DNA from 3 places in the Pseudomonas sp. GP01-A4 genome. Region 2 is predicted to be linked to each of the others. Evidence: predicted binding sites of a transcription regulator. Region 2 holds the regulator's gene; each other region holds the start of a gene.

Region 1 (7,859 bases), on a different contig from region 2:
GGCAGAGGCTGGGACTTGGCTTCAACGCTGTCTTTGGCACCGTTGGTGCGCGAAGAACCGGGCGTTGGCAGGGCGTTATTCAAACGACTGAAATCGATGACCATGTTAAAAAAACCTCTGGGTATTTGGACGCTTGCCATGTTTTCGGCCATACCCGGACAAACTTTAGGCTCGATTGACAATAAACCTATGCGCGATGCCGCTTTGCGCACAGTGTAGGAAAAGCTGGCGTCCGATGCCAGTGATCTATAAAGCCACCTCAACCTGCCCCGGCGCAGTCACCCGGGCCTTGATCACGCGGTTGGAATTCAGGTTCTTGACGCGAATCTGTTCACTCATGCCGCCGTTGGACAGGGCTTCCCCCGGCATTTTTACATTCAGGCCACCGCTGCTGGCGGAAATCACCACCTGGTCACCTTTGCGCACGACTTCGGCCTGCTCGAGATGGACCAGGGTAATCACCTGGTCAGCAACCATTGGTCGGGTAAGTTTCTGCCCGAGTGCCTGGTCAAGGGACGTGAGGTAGCTCTGGGTGATCATGCTGATGTCGCGCTCGCGCATCGCGACGTCATCATAACCAATGATTCCGGTACGTTTCAGCGGGCGCGTCACCACCACCACTTCGCGAAACAGTTTGACTTGGGCGGGCACGAACACCGTCCAGGGCGAGGCGCCTTCGCAGCGCACTTTCACGGTCACGCGCCCGATGGGCTGGGCGGGGCTTTCCAGGGAAGCTGTCAATTCTCTGTCGCACATGGGCATGCGCAGGCGCGGATCCAGCTGGTTGACCTGGATTTCGTAGCGGCCCGGTGTCTGCGTCGTGGCCAGATAATCTTCTACAGTGAACTCAAGAAAGCCTTGAGTGACGCCGATAAGCAGATCAGGCAAGGTGACGTTATCGGCGCGGGCCGGCTGGCCCGTAGCCAAGGCAAGCAACGCCATCGAGACGCAGAGCAATCTGCGGTACTGTGGGGATCGGAGGCGTCGGGAAACTGTCGTTTTGATGTCCATGGCCAATAAAAAAGCAAAGCTCGTGCCGTTTAGTGTTGGGTACGCGTCGTACCCCTAAGTTTTAGCGTAGGAGTCTGGGCATGGCCGGTGTAATGGATTCAGTGAACCAGCGCACACAGCTGGTGGGGCAGAATCGCCTGGAGTTGCTGTTGTTCCGTCTGGACGGCAAGCAGCTGTACGGGATTAATGTCTTCAAGGTTCGCGAAGTGTTGCAGTGTCCCAAGCTGACAATAATGCCCAAGTCCAGCCCGGTGGTTTGCGGTGTGGCCAACATTCGTGGCGCGACCATCCCGATTCTTGACCTGGCAATGGCCACCGGTTCGGCGGGATTGCAGGACCGCGAGAGCCCGTTCGTGATCATTACCGAGTACAACACCAAGACCCAGGGTTTCCTGGTGCGCTCGGTGGAGCGCATCGTCAACATGAACTGGGAAGAGATCCATCCGCCGCCCAAGGGCACCGGTCGCGATCACTACCTCACGGCGGTGACGCGGGTCGACAACCAGTTGGTGGAAATCATCGACGTGGAGAAAATCCTCGCCGAAGTGGCCCCGACCTCCGAGGCGATATCGGTGGGTGTGGTAGACGCCGAAACCGCGCACAAGGCGATCTCACTGCGGGTGCTGACGGTGGACGATTCTTCGGTTGCGCGCAAGCAGGTGTCCCGTTGCCTGCAGACCGTTGGGGTCGAAGTGGTCGCGCTCAATGACGGTCGCCAGGCCCTGGATTACCTGCGCAAGCTGGTGGATGAGGGCAAGAAGCCGGAAGAAGAATTCCTGATGATGATCTCCGACATCGAGATGCCGGAAATGGACGGCTACACCCTCACGGCCGAGATACGCAACGACCCACGCATGCAAAAACTACATATCATCCTGCATACTTCGTTGTCGGGTGTATTCAATCAGGCGATGGTCAAGAAGGTCGGTGCCGATGACTTCCTGGCCAAATTCCGCCCTGATGACCTGGCATCCCGGGTAGTCGACCGGATCAAGGCAGCAGATCACGGCTAGGGGCCTTTTCCCTGGCGGTCACACGATTTAAGAGGCGGTATCATTGTCTACGGGTAATTTGGATTTCGAACAGTTCCGGGTCTTCCTGGAAAAGGCCTGTGGCATATTGCTCGGTGAAAACAAGCAGTACCTGGTATCCAGCCGTCTCAACAAACTGATGGAGCAGCAAGGCATCAAGTCCCTCGGGGAGTTGGTGCAACGGATCCAGGGCCAGCCACGCAGCGGGCTCAAGGAGATGGTGGTCGACGCCATGACCACCAACGAAACCTTGTGGTTTCGCGATACCTATCCGTTTGAAGTGCTCAAGAACAAGGTGCTGCCCGAGGCGATCAAGGCCGCTCCCGGCCAGCGCCTGCGCATCTGGTCGGCGGCCTGTTCGTCGGGACAGGAACCGTATTCGATTTCGATGGCCATCGATGAGTTCGAGCGGACCAACATGGGCCAGTTGAAGGCCGGGGCGCAAATCGTGGCCACGGATTTGTCCGGCACCATGCTCACCAACTGCAAGACCGGCGAGTACGACAGCCTGGCGCTGGGGCGCGGGTTGTCCCAGGAGCGCTTGCAGCGTTTCTTCGATCCCAAGGGAGCAGGGCGTTGGGCGGTCAAGGCGCCGATCAAGAGCCGGGTGGAGTTTCGTTCGTTCAACCTGCTGGACAGTTATGCCAGCCTGGGCAAGTTCGACATGGTGTTTTGCCGCAACGTGCTGATCTACTTCTCGGCCGAGGTGAAGAAAGACATTCTGTTGCGCATCCACGGCACCCTCAAGCGTGGCGGTTATCTGTTCCTGGGGGCTTCCGAGGCGCTGAACGGTTTGCCGGATCATTACCAGATGGTGCAGTGCAGTCCTGGAATCATTTACCAGGCCAAGTGATGAGTGCTTGGACAAAAAGGGAGGCCTGCACAGGCCTCCCTTTTTTATGGCCGCAAAGCGGCAAGCCCTCATTGCCGCTTTACTGGCGTTTCGCGGAAACCCTTTGCCGCTTTTCTGGCATTGCCGCCGGCAATTCCCTCTCAAACCCTTGATTTACGGGGCTCAAGCAACTTGGCATGGCCCTTGCTAAATCCTTGTTACGAAAAGCAGGTCAGCCCCTAAAGGTTTCCGCCATGAGCATCAGCTTCGATAAAGCGCTCGGTATCCACGAACAAGCACTGGGCTTTCGCGCCCAGCGTGCCGAAGTCCTGGCCAACAACATCGCCAACGCCGACACCCCGAACTACAAGGCTCGGGACCTGGACTTCTCTGCCGTGCTCGCCGCCCAGCAAGACAAGACCAAGAACGGCACCTTCGCCCTGAACATGACCAACAGCCGTCATATCGAGGCGCAAGGCCTGGGCAATGGTGACGAGTCGCTGCTGTATCGCACGCCGATGCAACCGTCGATCGACCAGAACACCGTGGACGCCCAGTTGGAGCAATCGGCCTACGCCGAGAACTCAGTGAACTTCCAGGCCAGCTTCACCCTGCTCAACAGCAAATTCAAAGGGCTGATGTCAGCCCTGCGTGGAGAATAAGCCATGTCCCTCGCCAGTGTTTTCAATATTGCCGGTAGTGGCATGAGTGCGCAGACCACGCGCCTCAACACCGTCGCCAGTAACATCGCCAACGCCGAGACCGTGTCTTCGAGCATTGACCAGACCTACCGCGCCCGGCACCCGGTGTTCGCCACCATGTTCCAGGGCGGCCAGGGCGGCCAGAGTGGCAGCGGCGATTCGCTGTTCCAGAACCAGGATGCCGCAGGCCAGGGCGTGCAGGTGCTCGGTGTGGTCGAAGACCAGAGCAACCTCGAAGCCCGCTACGAGCCGAACCACCCTGCCGCGAACGAAAAAGGGTACGTGTACTACCCCAACGTCAACGTGGTCGAGGAAATGGCCGACATGATTTCCGCCAGCCGCTCGTTCCAGACCAACGCGGAAATGATGAACACCGCCAAAACCATGATGCAGAAGGTCCTGACCCTGGGTCAGTGATAAGGGGCGCCAAATAATGGCCATTGTTGATAACAGTTCGACGAACACGGCAGTCCAGGACCTTTTTAACTCCAAGGTCAAGACGGCGACAGATAACACCAGCGTCGGTGACGCCGCCAAGTCGGCGACGGGCAACCAGGCGATGGGAAAGGACGCGTTCCTGCAATTGCTGGTGACCCAGCTGAAAAACCAGGACCCGCTGTCGCCCCAGGACAATGGCGCGTTCGTCGCACAGTTGGCGCAGTTCAGCAGTCTGGAAGGCATCAACAACCTGAATGACTCGGTGAATGCGATTTCCAGCAACTTCAGCTCCTCCCAGGCGCTGCAGGCTTCGTCGCTGGTGGGGCGTTCGGTCATCACCCAGACCGACAAGGCGATGGTGGATACCAGCAAGAGCATGACCGGTTCCGTGGCGGTGACGGCGGCGACGGGCAACGTCTCCGTCAAGATCACCGACAAGGATGGCAACGTCGTTCGCACCATCGACATGGGCGCCCAGAGCGCCGGCAACTCCAGCTTCGTCTGGGACGGCAAGACCGATGCGGGTGAGACGGCGCCACCCGGCACCTACACCTTCAATGCCACCACCAAGAATGACAAGGGTGACTCGGTGGCCCTCGCCACCTCGCTGCCGGCAACGGTGACCAGCGTAACCCTGGGCACGAACGGCGCTGAAATGGTGCTGAACCTGGCGGGCGGCCTGGGCAGTATCAAGCTGTCGCAAATTCAGACTATCGGTACATAGAGCCGGCTAAATACGGCAAAAGGAGAGAACAATGTCTTTTAACATCGGCCTTAGCGGCCTCTATGCGGCCAACAAACAACTGGACGTGACGGGCAACAACATCGCCAACGTCGCGACCACCGGCTTCAAGTCGTCCCGTGCGGAATTCGCGGATATCTACGCGGCTTCCAAGCTGGGTACCGGCCAGAACAGCATCGGCAATGGCGTGAACCTGGCGGCCGTGTCCCAGCAGTTCACCCAGGGTGACGTCAACAACAGCGGCGGCACGCTCGACATGGCGATCCAGGGCGGCGGCTTCTTCGTGCAGAAGGGCAGCGACGGTTCGCTGGAATACACCCGCAACGGTGCGTTCCGGGCCGACAAGGACGGCTACATCACCAACAACACCGGCACCTCGCGCCTGCAAGGCTACGCAGCGGATGCCGATGGCAACATCCAGAAGGGCGGCTTGACCGACCTGCAGCTCAACCTGTCGTACCTGCCACCGAAGGCTTCGAGCAAGGTGGACTCCACCAGTAACCTGAACTCCTCCGAGACGGCGATCGACCAGACGGCGCACCCGTTTGATCCGACCAAATCGGACAGCTTCACCACTCAATATTCCACCACGCTGTACGATACGCAGGGCAACGCGCATCCGATGGTGCAGTACCTGGTGAAGACCGACTCCAACACCTGGAAGTCCTACACCCTGATCGATGGGCGCAACCCTGACGGCTCGCCGATCAGCGGCACCGGTACTGACGTGAAAGCGCCAGTCGCCTCGACGCTGTCGTTTGACACCTCCGGCAAGCTGACCGGGATCGTTACCCCGCCAGCCACCGCTTCCAATACCACCCTGACCATTTCCGACTGGAAGCCGGGCGGCCTGGTCAATGGTGTCTGGACGCCTAACGGTGCGGCCGCCAACGCAGACGGCGTGGCCGTCAACATGGGGAACATCACCCAGTACAACTCCGCCACCTACCGCAACCCGCCGACCACCGATGGCTACGCCACCGGGCAAATCACCGGGCTGAAAATCGACGGCAGCGGCGTACTGTTCGCCACGTTCAGCAACCAGCAGAGCAAGGCCATCGGCCAGATCTCCCTGGCCAGCTTCAACAACGAGCAGGGCCTGCAGCCAGCCGGCGGCACCACCTGGAAAGAAACCTTCGCGTCGGGCCAGCCGGGTTTTGATACCCCGCAAGTCGGCACCCTGGGTTCGATCGTGGCCAACTCCCTGGAGAACTCCAACGTCAACCTGACCAACGAGCTGGTGGACCTGATCAAGGCCCAGAGCAACTATCAGGCGAACGCCAAGACCATCTCCACCCAAAGCACCATCATGCAGACCATCATTCAGATGACCTGATGTTGTCGCTTTAACTCGCTTTACCGAAAAGCCCCTCGCGTGAGGGGCTTTTTTTTGGACGTTCAGATAACGCCTATAGGCGGGGGCGTCACAGGCGGATACACGGCTGTCGGAACGGTACAAGGCCAACCGGGCGATATCTGGAGCGGATTCAGTCAGGGCCCTGGCGGCAACTGCATCACTGTTTCAGCGATAAAGGTCGCCATGATGCACGTCGGTCAGAAGCCCACCGATGTTTTCAAGGAGGTGAAATACCTGCGCGAATCGCGACGGTGTTGTTCCAGGCAAAAGAAAACCCCCGATACGCCGTAGGCCTATCGGGGGTTTTTCAACCTTGGGTGGTTAGACCCAGGGTGTGCTCAGCTTATTGGCAAGCTTCGCAATCCGGCTCGTCGATCGCGCAGGCTTTAGGCACTGGCGCCGGGCCGGCAGGTGCGGCGAGAACCGAATCATCACCGTGGTTGCCGCCGCTGGAAACAGCGTTCAGCTTGCCGGTGTTGATGGTCGACTTCTCGGTGCTGGTGGCAGCCAGGGCACGGAGGTAGTAAGTGGTTTTCAGGCCACGGTACCAGGCCATGCGGTAGGTCACGTCGAGCTTCTTGCCCGATGCGCCGGCGATGTACAGGTTCAGCGACTGAGCCTGGTCGATCCACTTCTGACGACGGCTGGCGGCGTCGACGATCCACTTCGTGTCCACTTCGAAGGCAGTCGCGTAGAGCTCTTTGAGTTCTTGCGGGATGCGCTCGATCTGCTGCACCGAACCGTCGTAGTACTTCAGGTCGTTGATCATGACCGAGTCCCACAGGCCGCGGGCTTTCAGGTCGCGAACCAGGTACGGGTTGATCACGGTGAATTCGCCCGACAGGTTCGATTTCACATACAGGTTCTGGTAGGTCGGTTCGATCGACTGCGACACGCCAGTGATGTTGGCGATGGTGGCGGTCGGTGCGATGGCCATGATGTTGGAGTTACGAATGCCTTTCTGCACACGGGCACGTACCGGCGCCCAGTCCAGGGATTCGTTCAGGTCAACGTCGATGTACTTCTGGCCACGTTGCTCGATCAGGATCTGTTGCGAATCCAGCGGCAAGATGCCTTTGGACCACAGCGAACCCTGGAACGTCTCGTAGGCGCCACGCTCGTCGGCCAGGTCGCAGGAAGCCTGGATCGCGTAGTAGCTGACCGCTTCCATGGACTTGTCGGCGAACTCGACTGCAGCGTCCGAACCGTAAGGAATGTGCTGCAGGTACAGCGCGTCCTGGAAGCCCATGATGCCCAGGCCGACCGGACGGTGCTTGAAGTTGGAGTTCTGCGCCTGGGGTACCGAGTAGTAGTTGATGTCGATAACGTTATCGAGCATGCGAACGGCGGTGTTCACGGTGCGTTCCAGCTTGGCGGTGTCCAGCTTGCCGTTGACGATGTGGTTCGGCAGGTTGATCGAGCCCAGGTTGCAAACGGCGATCTCGTCCTTGTTGGTGTTCAAGGTGATCTCGGTGCACAGGTTCGAGCTGTGGACCACGCCCACGTGCTGCTGCGGGCTGCGCAGGTTGCACGGGTCTTTGAAGGTCAGCCATGGGTGGCCGGTTTCAAACAGCATGGAGAGCATTTTGCGCCACAGGTCTTTGGCCTGGATGGTCTTGAACAGCTTGACCTTGCCCGGGTATTCGGTGAGGGCTTCGTAGTACTCGTAGCGCTCTTCGAAAGCCTTGCCGGTCAGGTCGTGCAGGTCCGGTACTTCGGATGGCGAGAACAGGGTCCACTTGCCGTC
Region 2 (7,859 bases):
CCGGTTGCGCCGCCAGGTACTCGGCCACAGGTTGGTCCAGCCCCGACTGATCGCGCAGTTCCGGCTTCCAGTACGGGTTGGGCAGGCAGCGCACATCGAACACCAGGTCGGCATCCACCGGCATGCCGCGCTTGAAACCGAACGACTCGACAAGGAACGCCGTGCCCGGCTCCGGCTGGTTCAGCAGACGCAGCTTGATCGCATCCCGCAGTTGATACAGGTTCAGGCTGGTGGTGTTGATCTTGAGGTCGGCCAGGTCAATGATCGGCCCCAGCAGTTTGGTCTCGTCCTCGATGGCTTCGGCCAGGGAACGATGAGGGCTGCTCAACGGGTGGCGGCGACGGGTTTCAGAGAAGCGCTTGAGCAGGGTCTCTTCGTCGGCGTCCAGGTACAGCACATCGCAATGGATATGCTTGGCCCGCACTTCTTCGAGCAGTTCAGGAAAGCGTGTGAGGTGGCTGGGCAGGTTGCGGGCGTCGATCGACACGGCGACCAGCGGTTGCGCCAACTCGGTATGAATCAGCGCGCGTTCCGCCAGTTCCGGTAGCAGGCCGGCGGGCAGGTTGTCGATGCAATAGAAGCCGTTGTCCTCAAGAACATTGAGGGCCGTGCTTTTACCTGAGCCGGAACGGCCGCTGACGATGATCAAACGCATGATTAATGCCCGTTTTGTTCATCCAGGACAACCTGGTAGAGCGCCTCATTGCTTGAGGCACTACGCAGTTTGTCGCGTACGTCCTTGCGGTCGAGCATGCTGGCGATCTGCCGAAGCAGTTCCAGGTGCGCATCGGTGGCAGCTTGCGGGACCAGCAGCACGAACAGCAGGTCGACCGGCGCGCCGTCGATGGCGTCGAAATCGATAGGGGCGTCCAGGTGCAGCAGGGCGCTGACTGGAGACTCACAGCCTTGCAGGCGGCAGTGAGGAATGGCGATGCCGTTGCCAAAGCCGGTGGAGCCGAGCTTTTCACGGGCGATCAGGGCCTCGTACACAGCTTGCGTATCCAGTTCGGGCACTTCGCGGCCGATCAGGTTGGCAATTTGTTCGAGGGCGCGCTTTTTACTGCCGCCCGGCACGTTCACGAGGGAACGGCCGGGGGTCAGGATGGTTTCAAGTCGGATCATGGGTGGGGAGTGTTAGCGGCCAGTGCCTTGAAGAAGGCTCTGCTGCTTTTCCTTATGCTTTTTAAGTTGGCGGTCAAGCTTGTCTGTGAGCAAGTCGATTGATGCATACATGTCTTCATGTTCGGCATTGGCGACCACTTCGCCACCGGGTATCTGAAGTGTCGCTTCGATTTTCTGCTGAAGCTTGTCGACCTTCATGATGACCTGAACGTTGGTGATCTTGTCGAAATGGCCCTCAAGCTTCTTCAGCTTCAGCTCGACGTATTCGCGCAATGGAGGGGTGACTTCTACATGGTGTCCACTGATGTTGACTTGCATACAGCTTCTCCTTCGTTGCCAGTGCATAAAGCGGCGGGTAGGAATACCCGCCACTGGAACGCTATGGCCCGCCCGTCACATCAAACGCTTACGCTCGCTGGAAGGCGCGATCCCTAGGGACTCGCGGTACTTGGCGACGGTTCGACGGGCGACCTGAATGCCTTGTGCCTCCAGTAAACCAGCGATCTTGCTGTCACTCAACGGCTTTTTCTGATTTTCCGCGGCAACCAGTTTTTTGATGATCGCGCGGATCGCCGTGGACGAGCATTCGCCGCCTTCGGAGGTGCTGACGTGGCTGGAGAAAAAGTATTTCAGCTCATATATACCCCGTGGGGTATGCATGAATTTTTGCGTGGTCACCCGGGAAATAGTTGATTCGTGCATGCCCACCGCCTCGGCGATGTCGTGCAGTACCAGCGGCTTCATTGCTTCATCGCCGTATTCCAGGAAGCCGCGCTGGTGCTCGACGATCTGGGTGGCGACTTTCATCAGGGTTTCGTTGCGGCTTTGCAGGCTCTTGATGAACCAGCGGGCTTCCTGCAGTTGGTTACGCATGAAGGTGTTATCGGCGCTGGTGTCGGCGCGGCGCACAAAACCTGCGTATTGCGGATTGACCCGCAGGCGCGGCACCGATTCCTGGTTCAGCTCCACCAGCCAGCGTTCGTTGTCCTTGCGCACAATCACGTCGGGCACGACATATTCGGCTTCGCTGGACTCGATCTGCGAGCCCGGGCGTGGGTTGAGGCTCTGCACCAGCTCGATGATCTGGCGCAGGTCATCTTCCTTGAGCTTCATGCGGCGCATCAACTGGCTGTAGTCGCGGCTGCCCAGCAGGTCGATATAGTCGGTGACCAGGCGCTGCGCTTCGCTCAGCCAAGGCGTCTTGGCCGGCAATTGGCGCAGTTGCAGCAGCAGGCACTCGCTGAGGTTGCGGGCGCCGATGCCGGCCGGCTCGAATTGCTGGATGCGGTGCAGGACGGCTTCGATTTCGTCCAGTTCGATGTCCAGTTCCGGGTCGAACGCCTCGAGGATCTCCTCAAGGGTCTCGTCCAGGTAGCCCTGGTTGTTGATGCAATCGATCAGGGTCACGGCGATCAGGCGATCGGTATCGGACATCGGTGCCAGGTTCAGCTGCCAGAGCAAATGGCTTTGCAGGCTCTCGCCGGCTGATGTGCGGGTGGTGAAGTCCCACTCGTCGTCATCGTTGCTGGGCAGGCTGCTGGCGCTGGTCTGGTAGACGTCTTCCCAGGCGGTATCCACGGGAAGTTCGTTGGGAATGCGTTCGTTCCATTCGCCTTCCTCAAGGTTATCCACCGTAGGGGCGGTTTCCTGGTAGGAGGGTTCCTGTACGTCGGGGTTGGGCTTTTGCTCGATGTTGTCGGCCAGCGGGTCTGCATTATCGAAGTCGTCGCCTTCTTCCTGGCGTTCGAGCATCGGATTGGACTCCAGGGCCTCCTGGATTTCCTGTTGCAGGTCCAGGGTCGACAATTGGAGCAGGCGGATGGCCTGTTGCAGCTGCGGTGTCATCGTCAGCTGCTGGCCCATTCTCAGGACTAGCGATGGTTTCATGGCAGGGGCTTAACACCTTATTCGCCGGCGCAATGCGCCATCCACGACAGGGCGCGTGAGCGCCAAACATAAGCAAATTATATGCCTGATATCGGGGGCTTTGCCTAGAGCGCGGTAACAATAAAAATACTGAGGTTTTTATTGACTACCGCGCTCCATGGCGAATGGCCTGATACCACCGTGTTTACAGGCGGAACTCGTGACCCAGATACACTTCCTTGACCAGTTCGTTGGCCAGGATAGTGGCAGAGTCACCTTCGGCAATCAGCTGTCCATCGTTGACGATGTAGGCGGTTTCGCAGATATCGAGCGTCTCACGGACGTTGTGGTCGGTGATCAAAACACCGATGCCCTTGGCCTTGAGATGATGGATGATCTGCTTGATGTCGCCGACCGAGATCGGGTCGACACCGGCGAAAGGTTCGTCCAGCAGGATGAACTTGGGCGCCGTGGCCAGCGCGCGGGCGATTTCCACACGACGACGCTCGCCGCCGGAAAGGCTCATGCCGAGGTTGTCGCGAATGTGGTTGATGTGGAATTCCTGCAGCAGGCTTTCCAGCTCTTTCTTGCGCCCGGCGCGGTCGAGTTCCTTGCGGGTCTCGAGGATGGCCATGATGTTGTCGGAAACCGACAGTTTGCGGAAGATCGATGCTTCCTGGGGAAGATAGCCGATACCCGCTTGCGCACGGCCGTGCATAGGCTGGTGGCTCACGTCCAGGTCGTCGATCAGGACGCGGCCTTGATCGGCCTGCACCAGGCCGACGATCATGTAGAAGCAGGTGGTCTTGCCGGCACCGTTGGGGCCGAGCAAACCGACGATCTGGCCGCTGTCGATCGACAGGCTGACGTCACGCACGACCTGACGGCTTTTATAAGCCTTGGCCAGATGCTGGGCTTTCAGGGTTGCCATTAATTCGCCTTCTTCGCGTCGGGTTTCGGCGCCGGCTGGGCTGCGCCCGGTTTCTGCTTCGGCTGGATAACCATGTCGATACGCGGCTTCGGCGTGCTGATTTTCGAGCCGGTAGCACGGCCGGCCTGGGCGATCTGCTTCACCGTGTCGTAGACGATTTTTTCGCCGTCGGTGGTGTTGCCGTCATTGATGACCCGGGCCTGGTCGATCAGCACGATGCGGTTTTGCTGGGCGTGGTACTGGATCGTCTTGCCATAGCCTTTGACCGGCGTAGGGTCGCCCACTTTCTGCAGTTGTTCGAAATACGCCAGGTTGCCCACCGAAGTGACCACGTCGATATCGCCCGCCGGGGTACGAGTCAGTGTCACGGTGTTACCCGTCACTTTCATCGAGCCCTGGGTGATGATCACGCTGCCCGTGTAGGTCGCGATACCTTGCTTGTCATCCAGCTGCGCATCGTCAGCCTGAATGTGGATCGGTTGCTGGCTATCGTTCGGCAGAGCCCAGGCGCTCACGCTTCCCAGTGCTGCGCCCAGGCCGAGCAAAATAGGGAGGGTTTTAACGAGCCTCATACTGTCCTCTTACGTTCGATAGCAGGTGTATCCTGCTTTCTTTCAAATACGCTTTCATTCCCTTGCCAGTCGATACACCGCCAGCGCCGTCAATTCTAACGTCTTGCTCGGTCTGCGCATATTGCTTCTGTGGGAATACGGTCATGCGACTGCTGGTAATAATGGTGTCGCGGTTCTTGGCGTCAGTGCGGGCTACCCGCACCGAGTCAATCAGTTCCACTTGGGTGCCGTCCGGGTTGACCTCGCCACGCTCGCTGGTGACGTGCCATGGAAATTCGGCGCCGCGGTACAGGTTCATGTCCGGCTTGGTCAGCAAAGTGACCTCGGATGCCTTCAAGTGTTCGACCTTGTCGGAGGTCATTTCATACTGGACCTTGCCATCGGGCAGGTACTGGATGCTGTGGGCGTTGATGGCGTAATAGTCGATAGCACTCTCGTCAACCTGTGCAACCGGCTTGTCGAGGAAGCGCTCCGGGCTGATATTCCAGTAGCCGACCGCGAGGAAAACCGCGGCGATGACTGCAAGTATCAGGAAATTGCGAATCTTTTTACTCAGCATAAAACGCTCTATAGGTAGGCGGCGTGGGCCGCTTCAAGGCTGCCTTGGGCGCGCAGAATCAACTCGCAGAACTCGCGGGCGGCGCCTTCGCCGCCGCGGGCGGTGGTTACACCATGGGCGTGTTCGCGAACGAACGCCGCCGCATTGGCCACGGCCATGCCCAGGCCGACCCGGCGAATCACCGGCAGGTCGGGTAAATCGTCACCCAGGTACGCAACCTGCTCATAGCTTAGGTTGAGTTGGCCAAGAAGCTCGTCCAGAACCACCAGTTTATCCTCGCGGCCCTGATACAGGTGAGGAATACCCAGGTTTTGTGCGCGGCGTTCCACAACCGGGGTCTTGCGACCGCTGATGATGCCGGTTTGCACGCCCGCCGCCATCAGCATCTTGATGCCCTGGCCGTCGAGGGTGTTGAACGTCTTGAATTCGCTGCCGTCTTCCAGAAAGTACAGGCGGCCATCCGTCAGCACGCCGTCGACGTCGAAAATCGCCAGCTTGATGTGCTTGCCCCGTTGCATCAGGTCGGTGGTCATCTACATCACTCCCGCACGCAGCAAGTCGTGCATGTTCAGGGCGCCAACCGGACGGTCGTCGCTGTCGACCACCACCAGCGCCAGGATCTTGTGGTCTTCCATGATCTTCAGTGCTTCGGCCGCGAGCATGTCAGGGCGTGCGGTCTTGCCGTGAGGCGTCATGACTTCGTCGATGGTGGCGGTCTGGATGTCGAGGTTGCGGTCCAGGGTGCGGCGCAGGTCGCCGTCGGTGAAGACCCCGGCCAGCCGCCCGTCGGACTCCAGGATTACGGTCATGCCCAGGCGCTTGAGGGTCATTTCCATCAAGGCATCTTTCAGCAAGGTGCCGCGTGGCACTTGTGGCAGCTCGTCGCCGGCGTGCATGACGTTTTCCACTTTCAGCAGCAGGCGACGGCCAAGGGCGCCGCCCGGGTGGGAAAACGCGAAGTCTTCGGCGGTAAACCCGCGGGCTTCCAGCAATGCCACGGCCAGCGCATCGCCCATGACCAGGGCGGCGGTGGTGGAGGAGGTCGGTGCCAGGTTCAGCGGGCAGGCCTCGTGGGCAACGTGCACGTTCAAATTCACTTCGGCGGCTTTTGCCAGCGTCGAGTCCGGGTTGCCGGTCACGCTGATCAGCTGGATACCCAGGCGCTTGATCAGCGGCAGCAGGGTCACGATTTCGTTGGTGGTGCCGGAGTTGGACAGTGCCAGGATGATGTCGTCCCGGGTGATCATGCCCATGTCGCCGTGGCTGGCTTCGGCCGGATGCACGAAGAACGCGGTGGTCCCGGTGCTCGCCAGGGTGGCGGCGATCTTGTTGCCGACATGCCCGGATTTGCCCATGCCGACCACCACTACGCGGCCCTTGCTGGCCAGAATCATCTCGCAGGCGCGTACGAAATCCGCGTCGATATGGGCCAGCAAGCCTTCTACGGCTTCAAGCTCGAGGCGGATGGTGCGTTGTGCGGATTGAATAAGGTCGCTGGATTGGCTCATGTCTGAAATCGTATAGCCTGACGAAAAGTCGGCGATTATAACGGTAATGATCAATTCCCTCACACAAGTTCGTCAGGCTTTATTCAATCCACCTGTGGTTGAGATTGAACCTCAGCCAGGATTTTTTAGCTGTCCTGTTTCTGAACAAGCTCTGTTCCGGCCTTGGGGGCGCTGTACCAGCAGTGATATAGTTCGCGGCCAGTTCGGTCCGCACGGCCTTTTTGTCTATTCGGCGCAAGCATTTGTCGAAAACAAAGTGTCTGAGTGAAAGGCTGCATCCCAAGGAGTTTAGATGAGTGCCGATAACGCCTACGCGGTCGAGCTGAAGGGCCTTTCCTTCAAGCGCGGTACGCGCAGCATCTTCAATAATGTGGATATTCGCATTCCCCGCGGCAAAGTCACGGGCATCATGGGGCCTTCCGGCTGCGGCAAGACTACGCTGCTGCGCCTGATGGGCATGCAATTGCGCCCCTCCGCCGGTGAAGTCTGGGTCAATGGCCAGAACCTGCCGACCCTTTCGCGCAGTGACCTGTTCGATGCCCGCAAACACATGGGCGTCCTGTTCCAGAGCGGCGCGTTGTTTACCGATCTCGATGTTTTCGAAAACGTGGCGTTCCCGCTGCGGGTGCATACACAGCTGTCCGATGAAATGATTCGTGACATTGTGTTGCTGAAATTGCAGGCCGTCGGGCTGCGCGGTGCTATCGATTTGATGCCCGACGAGTTGTCCGGAGGCATGAAGCGTCGTGTCGCCCTGGCGCGTGCCATCGCCCTCGACCCGCAGATTCTCATGTACGACGAGCCTTTCGTTGGCCAGGACCCGATTGCCATGGGGGTGCTGGTACGCCTGATCCGCCTGCTCAATGATGCGTTGGGTATCACCAGTATCGTGGTTTCCCACGACCTGGCCGAGACCGCGAGCATTGCCGACTACCTATATGTAGTGGGCGATGGCCAGGTGCTGGGGCAGGGCACGCCTGAAGAACTGATGAACGCAGACAACCCGCGCATTCGCCAATTCATGACCGGCGATCCCGATGGCCCGGTGCCTTTTCACTTTCCGGCAGCGGACTACCGCTCAGATCTTCTGGGGAAGCGCTGATGCGCAAGACATCATTACTCGAAAAGGTTCGCCTTTTCGGTCGCTCCGGCATCGATATCATCGGTGTGCTGGGGCGTTCGACGATTTTCCTGTTTCATGCCTTGCTCGGCCGCGGCGGTATTGGCGGCGGTTTCGGCCTGCTGATCAAGCAATTGCACTCCGTGGGCGTGATGTCCCTGGTGATCATCGTGGTCTCCGG
Region 3 (7,859 bases), on a different contig from region 2:
CTCGGGCGAGATAGAAGGAGTTGCTAGAGCCTAGACGGTCTGACAGACGGTAGACGCTCTGGTTCGGCAGTTTTTTAACTCATTCACCTTTGCGGGAATTTGATGCAGGGGCCGTGCCCGTTTGTGGCCCGGCACAGCCTTCGAGCTGAAAGCTGGAAGATATTGTTCAAAAAACCACCAGTTCCGGTATGATCCCGCGCCGGATAACACCCCTCTTGGAAACCTGATGAAGCCTCAACTGATCGCCGCCGCGGAACTCGACCGTCTCGAGACCTGGCAGAAATACTCAAGCCATATGTGTGGCGGCTGTGTGTCGAGCTGCTGCACCCTGCCGGTTGAGGTGAAGATCAAGGACCTGATCCGCATCGGCATCGTCGATGAGTTCGAGCGTGGCGACCCGCCGAAGAACATCGCCAAGCGCTTGCAGAAGGAAGGCATCGTCGAGCGCTTCAACGCCAAATCCGAGATCTTCACCCTGCAGCGCATGAGCAACAACGATTGCCTGTACCTGGATCGTAAGAGCCGCTTCTGCACTATTTATGACAAGCGCCCGGATACTTGCCGCAATCACCCGAAAATCGGGCCGCGCCCGGGGTATTGCGCGTACAAGCCGAAGGAAGTGGTGCGCGAGACCAGGTTCAAGACCCTCGACAAGTTCTGATCCAGATTTTTTATTGCTTGAACTACCGCTTTCGCGGGCAAGCCCGCTCCCACACTTGACCTCATTCATCCTGAAAAAACGCGGTCGAATGTGGGAGCGGGCTTGCTCGCGAAGGGGCCCGCACAGTCACTACAGATATTGCAGGCATAAAAAAACGCCCCCGGCCTTTCGACCGGGGGCGTTTTTCATTCAGCCTGAGTTAACTCAGTTCTTGGCTTTCTTGGCAGCGCGGGTACGCTCGCCTTCGTCCAGGATCTTCTTACGCAGGCGGATCGACTTAGGCGTAACTTCGCACAGCTCATCGTCCTGGATGAATTCCAGAGCCTGTTCCAGGGTGAAGCGAACAGGTGGAACCAGAGCGATGGTTTCGTCTTTACCCGAAGCACGCATGTTGTCGAGCTTCTTGCCTTTGGTTGGGTTGACGCCCATGTCGTTGTCACGGCTGTTCAGGCCAACGATCTGACCGTTGTAGATCTCTTGACCGTGTTCAACGAACAGCTTGCCACGCGCCTGGAGGGTTTCCAGGGAGTAGGTCAGCGCCTTGCCGGTTTCTACCGATACCAGAACACCGTTCTGACGGCCGGACATGTCGCCGGACTTCATGGTGTCGTAGCGATCGAAGATCGAGGTCAGGATGCCAGCACCGTTGGTCAGGGTCAGGAACTGGTTACGGAAACCGATCAGACCACGAGCAGGGATGTTGTATTCCAGACGCACACGGCCTTTGCCATCCGGCACCATGTTGGTCAGGTCGCCCTTACGCAGGCCCATCTCTTCCATGACCTTGCCCTGGGATTCTTCAGGGGTGTCGATGGTGACGTTTTCAAACGGTTCCTGCTTCACGCCGTCAACCTGACGGATGATCACTTCAGGACGACCAACGCCCATTTCGAAGCCTTCGCGACGCATGGTTTCGATCAGTACCGAGAGGTGCAGCTCACCACGGCCGGAAACCTTGAACTTGTCAGCCGAGTCGCCTTCTTCAACGCGCAGAGCAACGTTGTACAGCAGCTCTTTGTCCAGACGTTCCTTGATGTTACGGGAAGTCACGAACTTGCCTTCTTTACCGCAGAAAGGCGAGTCGTTTACCTGGAAGGTCATGGAAACGGTTGGCTCGTCAACGGTCAGAGGCTTCATCGCCTCGACGTTGTCCGGCTGGCACAGGGTGTCGGAGATGAACAGCGAGTCCATACCGCTCACACACACGATGTCACCGGCAAACGCTTCTTCAACGTCGATGCGGTGCAGGCCGTGGTGACCCATCAGCTTCAGGATACGACCGTTGCGCTTCTTGCCGTCGGCGCCGATGGCGACCACCGGAGTGTTCGGCTTGACGCTACCACGAGCGATACGGCCAACACCGATAACACCCAGGAAGCTGTTGTAGTCCAGTGCCGAGATTTGCATCTGGAACGGGCCTTCACGGTCAACTTTCGGAGCCGGTACGTTGTCGACGATCGACTGGTACAGCGGGGTCATGTCTTCAGCCATGTCGGTGTGTTCCAGACCGGCAATGCCGTTCAGGGCCGAGGCGTAGACGACTTTGAAGTCCAGCTGTTCTTCGGTGGCACCCAGGTTGTCGAACAGGTCGAAGATCTGGTCCAGAACCCAGTCCGGACGCGCGCCTGGACGGTCAACCTTGTTGATGCACACGATCGGACGCAGGCCGGCTTCGAAAGCCTTCTTGGTCACGAAACGGGTTTGCGGCATAGGGCCGTCTTGAGCGTCAACCAGCAGCAGAACGGAGTCAACCATCGACATTACGCGTTCAACTTCGCCGCCGAAGTCGGCGTGGCCCGGGGTATCCACGATGTTGATGTGGTAGCCGTTCCAGTTGATGGCGGTGTTTTTCGCCAGAATGGTAATACCGCGCTCTTTCTCCTGGTCGTTGGAGTCCATCACGCGCTCGTCGTTGAGCTCGTTGCGCTCCAGGGTGCCGGATTGACGCAAGAGTTTGTCTACCAGGGTGGTCTTACCATGGTCAACGTGAGCAATGATGGCGATGTTGCGTAGATTTTCGATCACTTGTGTATCTCGATCAGAGGATTCGGTGTGCTGACAGGTCGTGGCAGCGATTAACAGTAGAGTCAGGCCTTGCCGTTACAGCTTGACGGCAGAGTCGGGGGGCCGGTGACGCAGGCCACAGGCAAACAGCCCCGGGCTCTTAGCTCGGTCGATAAACGCGCACATTGGCATGCCCCTCACTGAGCAAATGGTGGGCATGCAGGCGACTCATCACGCCTTTGTCGCAATACAACAGGTACTGACGGCTGTCATCCAGTTCCTTGAAACGCGCATTCAATGCATAGAACGGCAGCGTTTGTACGTCGATGCCAGCAATTTCCAGCGGCTCGTCTTCAGCGGCATCCGGGTGACGGATGTCGATGATGATCTGACCGGCCAGAGCCTCGCTGACTTCTTCGATCTGCAAATCCTGGCCCAATTCGTCGATAACCCGATCGATCGGCACCAGCTTGGCGTTCTCAAGCGCACGCTCGAGCACCGCCATATCGAACTGTTGTTCTTCGTACTCCACGCGGTTGCGCTTGGCGTGGGTCTTGGGGTTCACCGAGATGACCCCGCAATATTCCGGCATGTGCTTGGCGAAATCCGCCGTGCCGATCTGGGTCGCCAGGTCGATGATGTCTTGCTTGTGACTGGCGATCAGCGGGCGCAGTACCAGCTTCTCGGTCACAGAGTCGATCAACGACAGGTTCGGCAGGGTCTGGCTGGACACCTGGGAAATCGCTTCACCGGTGACCAGTGCGTCGATTTCCAGCCGATCCGCGATTCGGGACGCAGCGCGTAACATCATACGCTTCAATACTACGCCCATATGACTGTTATCGACTTTCCCGAGAATTTCTCCCAGGACTTCCTCGAACGGTACGCTGACAAACAGCACCCGTTGCGAGCTGCCGTACTTCTTCCAGATGTAATGCGCGACTTCCATCACGCCCAATTCGTGTGCACGCCCGCCCAGGTTGAAGAAGCAGAAGTGGCTCATCAGCCCGCGGCGCATGATCTGGTAGGCCGCGACAGTGGAATCGAAACCGCCGGACATCAATACCAGGGTCTGTTCCAGGGCACCCAGCGGGTAGCCGCCGATGCTGTCGTGCTGGCTGTGGATCACAAACAACCGTTGGTCGCGAATTTCCATCCGCACTTCAATTTGCGGCTCTTTCAGGGAAATTCCGGCAGCGCCGCACTCGCGACGCAGCTTGCTGCCCACATATTTCTCGACATCCATGGAGCTGAACGGGTGCTTGCCGGCGCGTTTGCAACGCACTGAAAACACCTTGCCTGCCAGCACATCGCCGTAGTGCTGCTTGCACTTTTCGGTGATGTCGTCGAAGTCGCCCAGCGGGTACTCGTCGACCTGCAGGAAATGCGCGATGCCCGGCACGCAGCTCAGGCGCTCGGTCATGTCCTTCAGGGCCTTGGGGTCTGTGAGGCGGGTTTCCAGCTCGAGATTGTCCCACACACCATTCACCACCACAGCCGGGTCCAGATCGCGGAGCACGGCACGGATGTTCTTGGCCAATTGACGGATGAAACGCATCCGTACCGGTCGGCTCTTGATGGTGATCTCGGGGAAGACTTTAACGATTAATTTCATGAAAACAGCGCGCGCAGGCCCAGCCGAAAAAGGGGGGCGCGGATTATAGCGGAAATCGCTCAAGGTTTAACCAGTTAATATGCAACTGACCTTTCGCGCACCAAAACGGGTCATAAACCAAAATAAGCGCTACATTGCGGTGCGCAATTTCTTCCGTTTCAGCGGATTGCACCTTTATAGGGGCGTTTTTGTGGCAAAAAACCCATGTCGGGGCACTGGCATGCAATTTGCTCTCTTGTGAGGCAGGTTGCCTTGGTCGAGTATTCGCGCCGCCATCACCCACATTCTAAGGGCTACTCCACTACCCCAGCCCGAAGCCACCCGGAGGACACTATGTCGAAGTCGGTTCAACTCATCAAAGATCATGACGTCAAATGGATTGATCTGCGCTTCACGGACACAAAAGGCACTCAGCACCACGTGACCATGCCGGCTCGCGACGCGCTGGATGACGCCTTCTTCGAAGAAGGCAAAATGTTCGACGGTTCCTCCATTGCCGGCTGGAAAGGCATCGAAGCTTCCGACATGATCCTGATGCCGGACGACAGCACTGCCGTACTCGACCCGTTCACCGAAGACCCAACCTTGATCATCGTCTGCGACGTGATCGAGCCTTCGACCATGCAGGGCTACGACCGTGACCCACGTGCGATCGCCAAGCGTGCCGAGGAATACCTGAAGTCGACCGGTATCGGCGACACCGTATTCGTAGGCCCGGAACCAGAATTCTTCATCTTTGATTCGGTCAAGTTCAAGTCCGACATCTCTGGCTCCATGTTCAAGATCTTCTCCGAACAAGGTTCGTGGATGTCCGACCAGGACGTGGAAGGCGGCAACAAAGGCCACCGTCCAGGTATCAAAGGCGGCTACTTCCCGGTTCCTCCGTTCGACCACGACCACGAAATCCGTACCTCCATGTGCAACGCCATGGAAGAGATGGGCCTGGTCATCGAAGTTCACCACCACGAAGTGGCGACTGCCGGCCAGAACGAAATCGGCGTGAAGTTCAACACCCTGGTTGCCAAGGCTGACGAAGTTCAGACCCTGAAGTACTGCGTACACAACGTGGCTGATGCCTACGGCCGTACCGCTACCTTCATGCCTAAGCCTCTGTACGGCGATAACGGTTCGGGTATGCACGTTCACCTGTCCATCGCCAAAGAAGGCAAGAACACCTTCGCTGGCGAAGGTTATGCCGGCCTGTCCGACACTGCCCTGTACTTCATCGGCGGTATCATCAAGCACGGTAAGGCCCTGAACGGCTTCACCAACCCATCGACCAACTCCTACAAGCGTCTGGTCCCAGGTTTCGAAGCTCCGGTAATGCTGGCCTACTCGGCTCGCAACCGTTCCGCTTCGATCCGTATTCCTTACGTGTCCAGCCCTCGCGCTCGCCGTATCGAAGCCCGTTTCCCGGATCCGGCAGCCAACCCGTACCTGGCCTTCGCTGCCCTGGTCATGGCCGGCCTGGACGGTATCCAGAACAAGATCCACCCTGGCGACGCCGCCGACAAAAACTTGTACGACCTGCCGCCTGAAGAGGCCAAAGAGATCCCACAAGTATGCGGCAGCCTGAAAGAAGCCCTGGAAGAGCTGGACAAGGGCCGTGCGTTCCTGACCAAAGGCGGCGTGTTCAGCGACGACTTTATCGATGCCTACATCGCCCTGAAAAGCGAAGAAGAAATCAAGGTCCGCACCTTCGTACACCCACTGGAATACGAGCTGTACTACAGCTGCTGATCCGGTAGCGCTGCGTAACGCGGCGTGATGAAAAAGGCCTCCTTTGGGAGGTCTTTTTTTTGCCCGCAAAACCCTGTGGGAGCCGGCTTGCCCGCGAAAAATTCAAAGGCACCGCATTTCTTCAATACTTACGCGTTATCGTTAACGACCTTCGCGAGCAAGCTCGCCCCTACAGAAGAGGGATCTGCCTTGAAACTCAAAATTGGGTTCATCTTGCTGGCCATCAGCGCCAATGTATTCGCAGCACCACCCACCCTCGCCCCGCTGCTCGACAGCATTGCCGAACGCCTGGCGATTGCCGACCAGGTGGCCCTGAGCAAATGGGACAGCCACAAGCCCGTCGAAGACCGCCCACGGGAGCAGGACGTGATCGCCAGCGTCGTCGCCCAGGCGCCGAGCTACAAACTGGCACCGGCACAGGCCGAGCAGTTTTTCTCGGCCCAGATCGAGGCGAACAAACTGGTGCAGTACGCCCACCTTTCCGACTGGCAGCTGCAAGGCAAGGCGCCGAATGACCCACGCCCGGATCTGGTCGGCCAGATCCGCCCTAAACTGGACCTGCTGCAAAAACGCCTGCTGCAACAGCTGGCGGACTTCACCCCGGAGCGCACCAACCCGCAATGCCCGCAATGGCTGGCCCAGGCCAATCACGCACCTGCCAAAGACGCGCTGCACCAACTGGCAATGATCCGCGCCACCGCCGAGCTGTGCCTCTATAAAATCTAAAATTGCGAACGCCATCAAAATGTGGGAGCGGGCTTGCTCGCATGGCGGTGTGTCAGTTGATATATGCATGACTGACACGCCGCCTTCGCGAGCAAGCCCGCTCCCACAATTTAGATCCGACCCATTCAGCCAATCAGTCGCTGCCACCAGCTTCCTGAACAGACTTTTCAAAACCGCACTATATTGGTGCGATACGCTGCACCCTTCCCACTTACGCAACCCATTTTGGTTCGAAACTTCCCGTCCAAGCTGGCAGAACGCCACAGTTTCGCGCCTTAAGCCCCCATTTCAGGGCTTTAACGCTTCTTTTCGGAGCTTTGGTTTGGTTTTTGCATTTTCCTTGTATCAGCGTGTGCCTCAAGCCCGCGCCTTGCTCCAAAAGAGGTCCTAATGACCATCAGCGACGCACTGCACCGCCTGTTACTCGACAACCTGACCACCGCGACCATTCTGCTCAATGACGAACTGCGCCTTGAGTACATGAACCCGGCGGCGGAGATGCTGCTGGCCATCAGCGGGCAGCGCAGCCATGGGCAATTCATCAGTGAGCTGTTCACTGAGTCGGCCGAGGCCTTGAGCTCGTTGCGCCAGGCCGTGGAGCAGGCGCACCCGTTCACCAAGCGCGAAGCGATGCTCACCGCCCTCACCGGCCAGACCCTCACCGTCGACTACGCGGTTACACCGATCCTCAGCCACGGCGCCACCTTGCTGCTGCTGGAGGTGCATCCCCGCGATCGCCTGCTGCGCATCACCAAGGAAGAGGCGCAGCTGTCCAAGCAGGAAACCAGCAAGATGCTGGTGCGCGGCCTGGCCCATGAGATCAAGAACCCCCTGGGCGGGATTCGCGGTGCCGCACAGCTGCTGGCCCGCGAGCTGCCGGACGAGAACCTCAAGGATTACACCAACGTCATCATCGAGGAAGCCGACCGCCTGCGTAACCTGGTAGACCGCATGCTCGGCTCCAACAAGCTGCCGTCGCTGGCAATGACCAACGTGCACGAAGTGCTGGAGCGGGTTTGCCAGTTGGTGGAGGCCGAAAGCCAGGGCTGCATCACCTTGGTGCGCGACTACGACCCGAGCATTCCCGACGTATTGATCGACCGCGAGCAGATG

The links. Region 2 encodes sigma-54, which starts transcription at its own class of promoters, with help from an activator protein. Its sites were predicted from a motif close to ANTGGCATNNANNTTGCTNT; they were not measured.
Region 1: flgB (flagellar basal body rod protein FlgB) is a predicted target of sigma-54. The motif match lies at 3,066-3,085, and genes of this name have one in related genera.
Region 3: glnA (glutamate--ammonia ligase) is a predicted target of sigma-54. The motif match lies at 4,495-4,514, and genes of this name have one in related genera.

Annotation. Positions count from the first base shown of each region.
Region 1 is NZ_JBYSWF010000002.1:213,850-221,708, reverse strand. It holds gene flgM (flagellar biosynthesis anti-sigma factor FlgM) at 1-104, opposite strand, end outside; gene flgA (flagellar basal body P-ring formation chaperone FlgA) at 247-1,011, opposite strand; gene AC3WKX_RS03000 (chemotaxis protein CheV) at 1,092-2,024, shown strand; gene cheR (protein-glutamate O-methyltransferase CheR) at 2,068-2,895, shown strand; gene flgB (flagellar basal body rod protein FlgB) at 3,129-3,536, shown strand; gene flgC (flagellar basal body rod protein FlgC) at 3,540-3,992, shown strand; gene flgD (flagellar hook assembly protein FlgD) at 4,009-4,737, shown strand; gene flgE (flagellar hook protein FlgE) at 4,769-6,091, shown strand; gene AC3WKX_RS02970 (ribonucleoside-diphosphate reductase subunit alpha) at 6,456-7,859, opposite strand, start outside.
Region 2 is NZ_JBYSWF010000019.1:23,303-31,161, forward strand. It holds gene rapZ (RNase adapter RapZ) at 1-655, opposite strand, end outside; gene ptsN (PTS IIA-like nitrogen regulatory protein PtsN) at 658-1,122, opposite strand; gene hpf (ribosome hibernation-promoting factor, HPF/YfiA family) at 1,135-1,440, opposite strand; gene AC3WKX_RS13570 (RNA polymerase factor sigma-54) at 1,516-3,009, opposite strand; gene lptB (LPS export ABC transporter ATP-binding protein) at 3,194-3,919, opposite strand; gene lptA (lipopolysaccharide transport periplasmic protein LptA) at 3,919-4,491, opposite strand; gene lptC (LPS export ABC transporter periplasmic protein LptC) at 4,478-5,050, opposite strand; gene AC3WKX_RS13590 (KdsC family phosphatase) at 5,059-5,583, opposite strand; gene AC3WKX_RS13595 (KpsF/GutQ family sugar-phosphate isomerase) at 5,584-6,558, opposite strand; gene AC3WKX_RS13600 (ATP-binding cassette domain-containing protein) at 6,851-7,660, shown strand; gene mlaE (lipid asymmetry maintenance ABC transporter permease subunit MlaE) at 7,660-7,859, shown strand, end outside.
Region 3 is NZ_JBYSWF010000012.1:52,174-60,032, reverse strand. It holds gene AC3WKX_RS10155 (YkgJ family cysteine cluster protein) at 227-661, shown strand; gene typA (translational GTPase TypA) at 866-2,686, opposite strand; gene thiI (tRNA uracil 4-sulfurtransferase ThiI) at 2,826-4,280, opposite strand; gene glnA (glutamate--ammonia ligase) at 4,614-6,020, shown strand; gene AC3WKX_RS10135 (chorismate mutase) at 6,210-6,746, shown strand; gene glnL (nitrogen regulation protein NR(II)) at 7,137-7,859, shown strand, end outside.